Regions from separate parts of the Streptomyces sp. 6N223 genome, predicted to be linked through region 3. Evidence: riboswitches for the same ligand, from Rfam matches in the RefSeq annotation. Region 3 holds a riboswitch; each other region holds the start of a gene.
What was found. A riboswitch is a leader RNA that binds a small molecule or an ion and turns the genes downstream of it on or off. The one in region 3 is predicted to bind cyclic di-AMP.
Positions count from the first base shown of each region.

Region 1: another riboswitch for cyclic di-AMP. It lies ahead of ACTWQH_RS29655 (LysM peptidoglycan-binding domain-containing protein); the one in region 3 lies ahead of ACTWQH_RS09670 (M23 family metallopeptidase).
Region 2: another riboswitch for cyclic di-AMP. It lies ahead of ACTWQH_RS27345 (M23 family metallopeptidase); the one in region 3 lies ahead of ACTWQH_RS09670 (M23 family metallopeptidase).

Region 1 covers NZ_JBQQCA010000072.1:10,934-14,198, forward strand. The annotation lists gene ACTWQH_RS29650 (LysM peptidoglycan-binding domain-containing protein) at 1-875, shown strand, start outside; cyclic di-AMP (ydaO/yuaA leader) riboswitch at 1,137-1,331, shown strand; gene ACTWQH_RS29655 (LysM peptidoglycan-binding domain-containing protein) at 1,335-1,955, shown strand; gene eno (phosphopyruvate hydratase) at 2,144-3,265, shown strand, end outside.
Region 2 covers NZ_JBQQCA010000059.1:11,422-14,686, forward strand. The annotation lists gene ACTWQH_RS27330 (glycoside hydrolase family 25 protein) at 1-229, opposite strand, end outside; gene ACTWQH_RS27335 (VOC family protein) at 507-893, opposite strand; gene cutA (divalent-cation tolerance protein CutA) at 930-1,277, opposite strand; cyclic di-AMP (ydaO/yuaA leader) riboswitch at 1,544-1,713, shown strand; gene ACTWQH_RS27345 (M23 family metallopeptidase) at 1,723-3,144, shown strand.
Region 3 covers NZ_JBQQCA010000011.1:15,942-19,206, reverse strand. The annotation lists gene ACTWQH_RS09675 (ABC transporter permease) at 1-803, shown strand, start outside; gene ACTWQH_RS09670 (M23 family metallopeptidase) at 835-1,587, opposite strand; cyclic di-AMP (ydaO/yuaA leader) riboswitch at 1,593-1,770, opposite strand; gene ACTWQH_RS09665 (GrpB family protein) at 2,088-2,672, shown strand; gene ACTWQH_RS09660 (DUF6351 family protein) at 2,693-3,265, opposite strand, start outside.

The DNA.
Region 1 (3,265 bases), on a different contig from region 3:
TCGCGGAACGCATGCTGGCCGACCAGGGGCACGAGGCCCTGCCGGGCTGCGCCCTGATGTCCGGCCTGTGGCGGGAGTACCGCGAGGAGCGGGACGGGTCCGGCGGCGGGCAGGCCGGGGGCGCGGGCGAGGCGGGCGCCGAGGAGTGCCCGGCCGGCGTCGGCGGCGACTCGTCGTCCCTCGGCTCAGGCGCCGCCGGACTCTCCGGCGTGACGCAGGACGCGGAGGACGCGGCGGGCACCGGAACCACCGACGGAGCTTCCGGCGGCAGCGGCCTGCTCGGCGGCAGCGGGCTCCTCGGCGAGGCCGACGGCACGGATGGCGCCGACGCCTCCGGCGGCGCCGACTCCGGGAGTTGTGCCGATGACGCCGAGGCCCCGGGTGATGCGGAGGGCGCCGGGGATCCCGAGGGCGGCGGCACCGATGCCTCCGGTGGCGCCGGGGACGACGCCACGCCCCCGGAAGGCGCCGACGCCTCTGGAGACGGTGAGAACGCCGGTGAGACCGCCGGTGGCGCCGGTGACGCGGGAACCAGCCCGGGGGCCGACGGCACCGGCACCGGGCCCGGTCAAGGCGCCGACGCGGGCGACGGTGGGGGCGACGGCCCGGACGCCGGGACCGCCGGGCCGTCCGCCGAGGACGGCGCCGGCGCGTATCGTCACGGCACGGGCGGCCGGCACCGCGGCGCGCCCGATCCCGCCGAGGAGCGCGGCTACGCCGTCGGCCGCGGCGACACGCTCTCCGGCATCGCCGCCGCGTTCGGGCTGCCGGGTGGCTGGGCCGCGCTCTACCAGGAGAACAAAACGGTCATTGGCGACGATCCCGACCATATACTCCCGGGCCAGCGGCTGGACTTGACCGTTACGGGACGTTAGCTCCAGGGGTGTCAGAGCGATTTCACATGCGATCCGGTGTGACCATCATCTCGTCCTCCGGTGGGTGTGTCCGACAGTTCCCCCGTGCCCACATCCCCGCTGACCTGCGCCGATTGGCAGTTCTAACCGTCAAGTGCCCCCTTTTCGCATGATCTTGATCGTTCTTGAACCGTTAGCTCCGGTGTGTCTAGTGTCCCGAGCGCCCGGCACCGTGCCGGGCGTCCGGGCCGCCACGCCGAGTCCTGCCGCCGGCCCACCTGAACTATCAACGCGCCACCACCGCAGGCAGGAGCGGGGGACCCGCCACGCGCCACGCGCGTGGACGCCGTTCGAGCCCATCGAGCGGCTGGGGTGAAGCCGAGGCGGCGGAACGCACCCGCGTACCGCCCGTCCCGGCCGGGCCACTCACCGGCCCGAACCCGACAGCTCACCTCGTAGGCGTCGGTGAGAAGGAACGTCATGCTGTTCACGGGCAAGGGCCGTCACCGCCGTCCGTCCAAGTCATCCCGCATCGTCGCGGCAGCCGGCGTCACCGGGGCCGCGGTCGCGATTCCCTTCATGGCCGCCGGCAGTGCCGAGGCCGCCTCCGTCGAGACCTGGGACGCCGTCGCGGAGTGCGAGTCCAGCGGCGACTGGTCGATCAACACCGGCAACGGCTTCTACGGCGGCCTGCAGTTCACCCAGTCGAGCTGGGAGGCGGCCGGCGGCACGCAGTACGCCGCCCGCGCCGACCTCGCCACCAAGGACCAGCAGATCGCCGCCGCCGAGGTGCTGCTCTCCATGCAGGGCCCGGGCGCCTGGCCGGTCTGCGGTCCCCAGGCCGGCCTGACCGCCGGCAGCGAGGCTCCCGCGATCGACCCGTCCGGGACCGGCGCCGTCGAGGCCCCGGCCGAGCCGGAGCAGGAGGCCCCGGTGCAGTCGTCCGGGTCCGGCTCCGGCTACACGGTGGCCGCGGGCGACACCCTGTCGTCCATCGCCGCCGCCCACGGCACCACCTGGGAGCAGGTCTACGCCGACAACGAGTCCGTCATCGGCGGCGACCCCAACCTGATCTACCCGGGCCAGGAGCTGAGCCTCTGAGCCGATCGGCCACTTCATTACCCGGATGACCCGGTGCGGGGCGTTCACGCGCCCTGCACCGGGTTTTCTTCCGCGATTAAACAAAAACGGCGTGCACCTGGCGGGTAGGGGCCGACGCCCGGCCCCGGGCCGGTTAGGCTCTCACCCGGACCACCTGACCCGTCAGCCGTACCCGTAAGGAGACCCTCGTGTCGTCCATCGACGTCGTCGTAGCCCGGGAGATCCTCGACTCGCGAGGCAATCCGACGGTCGAGGTCGAGATCCACCTCGACGACCACAGCCGAGGCCGCGCCGCCGTGCCCTCCGGCGCCTCCACCGGGGCGTTCGAGGCACTGGAGCTGCGCGACGGAGACTCCGGCCGCTACCAGGGCAAGGGCGTGGAGAAGGCGGTCCTGGCCGTCAGCGAGCAGATCGGCCCGGAGCTCGTCGGCTACGACGCCACCGAGCAGCGCCTGATCGACCAGGCGATGCTGGACCTCGACGCCACCGCCGACAAGTCGGCGCTGGGCGCGAACGCCATCCTGGGCGTCTCCCTCGCCGTGGCGCACGCCGCCGCCGAGTCCCGCGACCTGCCGCTCTTCCGCTACCTCGGCGGGCCCAACGCCCACCTGCTGCCCGTGCCGATGATGAACATCCTCAACGGCGGCGCCCACGCGGACTCCAACGTCGACATCCAGGAGTTCATGATCGCGCCCATCGGCGCCGAGTCATTCTCCGAGGCGGTGCGCTGGGGCGCGGAGATCTACCACACGCTGAAGTCCGTGCTGAAGAAGCGGCAGCTGGCCACCGGCCTGGGCGACGAGGGCGGCTTCGCGCCGAACCTCGGCTCCAACCGCGAGGCGCTCGACCTGATCGTCGAGGCCATCCAGAAGGCGGGCTACACGCCGGGCCAGGACATCGCGCTCGCGCTGGACGTCGCCGCGACCGAGTTCCACAAGGACGGCTCCTACGTCTTCGAGGGCACCTCCCGCACCGCCGCCGAGATGACCTCCTACTACGCCGAGCTGGCGCAGGCCTACCCGCTGGTGTCCATCGAGGACCCGCTGAGCGAGGAGGACTGGGAGGGCTGGCAGACGCTGACCGCGCAGCTCGGCGACCGGCTCCAGATCGTCGGCGACGACCTGTTCGTCACCAACCCCGAGCGGCTCCAGCGCGGCATCGACTCCAAGGCCGCCAACGCCCTGCTGGTGAAGGTGAACCAGATCGGCTCCCTGACCGAGACCCTGGACGCCGTCGAGCTGGCGCAGCACAACGGCTTCGCGTGCATGATGTCCCACCGCTCCGGCGAGACCGAGGACGTCACGATCGCC
Region 2 (3,265 bases), on a different contig from region 3:
CGATGTGGTCCAGGAAGTAGTCCATCTGCGCGGAGATGCCGCTGCTGGGGCTGATGAAGTGGTAGTGGCCGACGACCCGGTTGTTGGACCGGGCGCGGTCGACCTGAGCGGAGTGCCGGGGGTTGACGTAGCTGGTGCCCTCGGTCGCCTTGACTATCACGAAGTCGTGGCCGTCGAGCGGGTAGTCGGTTGACTGGTACCCGGATACGTCGATGCCTTTGATCGTCATTCGGGCCTCCCTGCCCCTCGCTGGGCGTTCGCTTCGTCTACCTGGCCCCTTCCCGGAATCCGGGGCGTTTCACCATGGATCGCCCTGGAACTGCCGTGAGGCTGTGGGCAATTCTCTCCTCGCCGAGGGCGCGGGCTGGCGGGAGGCGCTGGACTTGCCGGGTCGTTGACCCGCGCACGACTGGGCGTTCGCCTACTGGCGTTCGCCTAAGGGGCGTTCGCCTCGCGACGCCCGTGGTGTGCCCACCCGTGGCCTGGGGGAGGACGCCTCGACGGCCTCAGCCCTCGACCCACAGGCAGAACGGGTGCCCCGCCGGGTCGAGGCAGACCCGCACGTCGTCCTGCGGCTGGCTCGCGGCGAGCGTGGCCCCGCACGCGGTGGCGTGGGCGACGGCCACGTCCAGGTCCTCGACCCGTATCTCCAGGTGCATCATCATCTGCTGTTCGCCCGGACTCGCGGGCCACGCCGGCCGGGCGTAGTCCGACTCGCTCTGGCAGGCCAGCGCCATCCCGCCCCGCGGATCCCGCAGCAGCACCCAGCCCGGCTCCTCGACGGCGATCTCGTACCCGAGCAGCCGGTGGTAGAAGCGGGCGAGGGCGGGAGGGTCGGGCGCGCTGATGTTGACGGTGGTGATGGTGAGCATGGGGCGTGTGTCGTTGCTCATGCCGTTCATCGTGCCGCACGCCACTGACAACGCCGCTCAGTCCACGTCGGCCTCGCGCGTCTCCTCCTCCAGCCACGCCAGATAGTCCGCGCTGCCCCGGACCACCCCCGTCGCGATGATCTCCGGCGTGGCGTAGCCGTGCTCGCTCCTGATGTGTGCCTCCAGCGCCTCGTACCGGGCGGCCGTCGTCTTGTACAGCACCCGCCACTCCGGCTCGCTCTCGATGGCGCCCTGCCACCGGTACACGCTCCGGATCGGCCCGTCGATCTGCGCGCACGCGGCCAGCCGAGCCTGTACCGCGCCGCGGGCGAGACGTTCGGCAACCTCCTCGCTGTCAGTGGTGGTCATGACGGTCAGGAAGGGAGACGAGAAATCGGCGGCCATGGGAACCACGGTATCCGCGAGGCGGGGAGGTGACTAGGAGTAGCGAGTGCGCGCCGCTCCATAACAACTGACGCTCGATCAGGTATCAGTCCGGCGCGAAGCGGACTACATTTCCTCTGAAGTTATGCCCGGTTTGCAGGGCTTGTGGGCTGAAAGTCCTGGCCAAGACAGGGTTTTATTTCGCGTAGGCCCTTGGAATCTGGCGAGCCCGTCTATTAACGTTCGATAACGCAGCGCGGTCGTCACTGTCGTCGCAAGGACGGCACCGTGCTCCGTCGCCGAATCTGGCGCGTGCGTCACAACTGCACCAAAGGAACCGGGGAACCATCATCCGGGGTGAATCGGGCAGCTGGCAGCCACCGCCGCCTGCCGCTCGTAGGAGACCTTCCTGCTCCGAACCCGTCAGCTAACCCGGTAGGCGAAGGAAGGAAAGGAGAGCGCCTCCGTGGCGTCGAACCGGTATGCCGCCCCCGCGGACACGGATCCCCATCCGTACGCCTATGCGGGCTCCAGCGAAGACCCCCATGGCACACACGTCACGTACGGCGGGCACGGAACGGCCACCGCCTACGCCGACCCCCACACCGCCACGGTGGCCACGCCCGGCATACCCGAACCCCACGACCCCTACGGCCCGCACGGCTCGTTCGCCCCGCACGAGGCGTACGGCCCGCACGAGGCGTACGGCTCCACCGGCCCGGGCTCGGACGACCCCTACGGCCCCGGCCCCGACGCCGGCCCTCCTCCCGGCGACGGCTTCGACGGCTTCGACGGGCTCGGCCGCCTCGACGGTCTCGACGGTCTCCACCCGCACGACCAGCTCACCGACCTCGCGGCGTTCGACGCCCCGGCGAGCCTCGCCCCCACCGCCACCGGCGAGTGGAACCCGGGCGGCGACGACGACCTCCCCCCCATACGCGGCCGCCACCGCGTCACCCGCAGCCGCGGCGGCACCATCGCCCGCAGCCGCGCCGTCCTCGGCGTCGGCGTCATAGCGGCGGTCGGCGCCGGCGGCATGGCCACGGCCAACGAGGACGGCGCCGCCGTCCCCGGCCTCGACGGCGCCGCCGACCGGGTCAGGGCCATCCAGGACAGCATCCCGCTGATCAACGGCATCGTCCCCGGCCAGGGCTCCGGCTCCGGCTCCGACTCCACGCCCGACACCCACGCCGAGATGGTGGCGCAGGCGCCCTTCACCACCGCCGGCATCACCGAGGCCGACGTCGAGGCGGGCCAGACCGACGCGGGCGAGGCGTTGCGAGCCCGCATCCTCCAGCAGGCCGACCAGCAGGAGACCAACGCCGACGCCGAGGCCCGCGAGGCCGCCATTGCCGAGGCCGAGGCGGCCGCCGCACAGGAAGCCGCCGCCCAGGCCGAGGCCGAGCGCCAGGCCGAGCTGGAACGCCAGCGCCAGGAGGAGCTGGAACGCCAGCGCCGCGAGGAGGAGGAGCGGCTGCGCCGGCTCCGCGAGAGCTACACCATCCCGCTCTCCGACTACACCCTCACCTCCAGCTTCGGCGAGTCCGGCTCCTACTGGTCCTCCACCCACACCGGCCAGGACTTCGCCTCCCCCACCGGCACCCCCGTCAAGAACATCCACACCGGCGTCGTCGCCGAGGCCGCCTGGGCGGGCGACTACGGCTACCGCATCATCGTCGAGCTGGAGGACGGCACCGAGGTCTGGTACTGCCACCTGTCCTCGATGAACGTCAGCGTCGGCCAGGAGGTCGTCACCGAGGACGTCATCGGCAACGTCGGCTCCACCGGCAACTCCAGCGGTCCCCACCTCCACGTCGAGGTCCGCCCGGGCGGCGGCGACCCCGTCGACCCCCTCGCCTGGCTGCGCGACAAGGGCCTCACCATCTGACCCGCTCCCGCTCCCCGCGCGCGCGTCCCCCCACCGCCAAGACGCCGACGGCCCTGGTGACTCCCCCCGACGCCGGGGCCGTCGGCCTCCACATGTCCCGCCATCTGTTCATCGTCCCTAC
Region 3 (3,265 bases):
GGCGGCTGCGGATGGCGACGGCGGACGGCTGGGTGATGACCCGCCGCAACATGGCGCACCTGGTGCGCACCCCAGAGGAGGCGGCGCTCTACTTCACGCTGCCGATCATGTTCGTGCTGGTCTTCGGCTACGTCTTCGGCAACGGCATGTCCGTGGCGGGCGGAGCCGACGGCGGCGGGGGCTACCGGGAGTTCCTGCTGCCGGGCGTCTTCGCCATGACCATGCTCTACGGCATGGGCGCGACCGGCGGCCAGCTCGCAACGGACGCCTCGCGCGGCGTCGTGGACCGCTTCCGCGCCATGCCGGTGGCCCGCTCCGCGCTGCTGACCGGGCGCGCCGCGGCCGACCTGCTGCGGGCGCTGACGGAGATGACGGTGCTGCTGGTCTGCGGCCTGCTGGTGGGCTGGGAGTGGCACCGGGGCGCGGGACGGGCGCTGCTGGCCGTGGCGCTGCTGATGATGCTGCGCGTGGCGGTGACCTGGATCGGCATCTACCTGGGGCTGGTGCTCGGCAACGCCGAGACGGTGGGCGCGGTCGTCTTCCCGCTGGCGTTCCCCTTCACCGCCCTGTCGAACGTCTTCATGTCGCCGGAGCTGATGCCGGACTGGCTCGGGGCCGTCTCGGAGTGGAACCCGCTGTCGGCGACGGTGGCGGCGATCCGCGAGCTGTTCGGCAACCCGGGGGTCGGCGGCGAGTCGTGGGCGGCGGACCACGCGATGCTGCTGGCGGTGGCGTGGCCGGTGGCGCTGACGGCGCTGTTCGCGCCGCTCGCGCTGCGCCGGTACCAGCGGCTGGGCCGCTGATACCGGCGCGGGTTGAGGAGCGTGGCGTTGCTCAGATGGTGACGCCGTTGGCCCGCAGGTAGGCCAGCGGGTCGATGTCGGAGCCGTACTCCGGGCCGGTCCGCACCTCGAAGTGCAGGTGCGGGCCGGTGACGTTGCCGGTGGAGCCGGAGAGGCCGATCTGCTCGCCGGAGGCCACCTGCTGGCCGACGCCGACGGAGATGGAGGAGAGGTGGGCGTACTGGCTGTAGTGGCCGTCGGGGTGCAGGATGACGACCTCGTTGCCGTACGCGCCGCCGTCGCCCGCCGAGACGACCTCGCCGGAGCCGATGGACACCACGGGCGTGCCGGTCGCGACGGGGAAGTCGACGCCGGTGTGGTAGCCGGAGGACCACATCGAGCCCGCGACGCCGTAGGCGGTGCCGAGCGGGCCCTGCACCGGGGCGGTGAAGCCGGAGGCGGTCTCGGCCGGGGCCGAGGCGTCGGCGGTGTCCTCTGCCGGGGCGGACGAGGTGGTGGTCAGGGTCAGCTCCTGGCCGGGCAGGATGAGGTCCGGGTTGGAGCCGATGACGTCGCTGTTGGCGTCGTAGAGCGCCTTCCAGCCGCCGTCGACGGCCTGCGCCCTGGCGATCGTGGACAGGGTGTCGCCGGCGGCGACGGTGTAGGTCGTGTCGTCCGGGGCGGCGTTCGCCACGCCGGCGCCGACCAGCGGCAGCGCCAGGCCGGCGCCGCCGACCGTGAGTATGAGGGAGACGCGGGATATGCGGCGGGTGCCCTGACGGCGGTGTCGTCCGCGTGCGGACATAGGTGTGCTCCTCCTCCTACGCCTGCGAGGTGAGCTGTCGGGTTCGGGCCGGAGTCGCCCGGTCGCGGCGTCGGTGACGCCGTGACTTCACCCCAAGCCGTGGCGCGCGCTGCACGGTGCGCGGTGCGCGTACGGCGAAAGTGGGTCCCCCGCTCCTGTCACGCGGAATGGCAGCTTCTCCGCCCCCGGTGACAGGATTCGGCGTCCGGCGGCGGCCCGCCGCGGGGTGCGGCGCGGCCAGCACCGTAAACCGCGGATTTCCGGCGAGACAAGAACCATGAGCTGTCGGGGCATGACCACCCATGATCGGACATGATCCCCCGCGGCGAATGCGGGCAAAGCAGAGGAATTCCGGGAAACGCCAAGGGGCCCGCATCGCCGCGCACTTGGGGGCGGCGTTTCGGGCGGGTGGCGATTCGCGAGGGGTGGCGTTCAGCGCATAAAGTGAATTCGGTCACCACCTCGGGGCCAAGGCTCTTAATTTTCCAGGATGTTGCAGAATGTCCGAAACGCCGCAAGTGCGCCGTGCCGTCGTCATCGACTACTCGTCCGCCTGGGTCCAGCGGGGTGCCGAGATCGGCGCGCAGCTGATGGAGCTGCTGGCGCCGCACGCGCTGCGCGTGGATCACATCGGCAGCACCGCCATCCCCGGCATGGCCGCCAAGGACGTGCTCGACATACAGGTGAGCGTCGCCGACCTGGACCGGGCGGCCGAGGCGTTCGACGCGCCGCTGGCGGGGCTCGGCCTCACCCGCTGGCCCTACGAGCGGGACCACGTGCCGGCCGGGCGGAACGACAACCCGGCGCGCTGGGCCAAGCGGCTGTGGTCCCGGCGCGGACACCCGGACGGCAACGTCAACCTCCACGTGCGGCTGCGCGGCTCGCCGAACGAACGCCTCGCGCTGCTGTTCCGCGACTGGTTCCGCGCCCACCCCGAGCTGGCGCCGGCGTACGGCCGCTTCAAGCGGGTGCTGGCGGAGGCGGTGCCCGACCTCGACACCTACACCGACGTCAAGGACCCGGTCGTCGACCTGTTGGTGGAGCTCGGCGAGTCCTGGGCGGCCCGGACCGGCTGGCGGCCCTGAGCGCCGCGCGCGTCAGAGGATCAGAAGAACAGCCAGGTGCCGTCCAGGCCCCGCTGGCCGGCCCCGTCGGCGCTCCAGTCGCACACCCCGTCGGGGAAGATCCGCCGCAGCCGCCGCTCCTGCTCCTCGGTCATCGCGACGCCGTAGGAGCCGGGATCGACCGGCGCGAGCCGGCAGACGATCACGTCGTTCTCGATCCCCGCGCCCGCGACCATGCGGGGCGAGCCGTAGACCGGGTACTCGGCGTTGCAGCGGGTCGTGCCGGCACCCGGCTCCTGGCGTTCCACGATCTTGACGCCCTCGCGGGTCCAGCACGCCTCGACCAGGTCCGGCGGCCGGTTGCGGATCACCCGCTCCGGGCCCGTGCCGGGCGCGCGGTCGGCGCGGATCGCGGTCAGCCAGGCATCCATCTGGTCCAGTGCCTCGGCGAGGATCGGGTTGCCGGTGGTGAAGCCGCCGTGGCTACCGTCCTCGACGAGCATGACCTGGTTCGCGGAGGTGCCGTTGGCCAGTTCGAGGCGTTCGCGCGTGGCGAAGGAGTGGAAGCTCATGTGGATGTCGCCCTGGCGCTCCAGGTCCCGGTACTCGCGCAG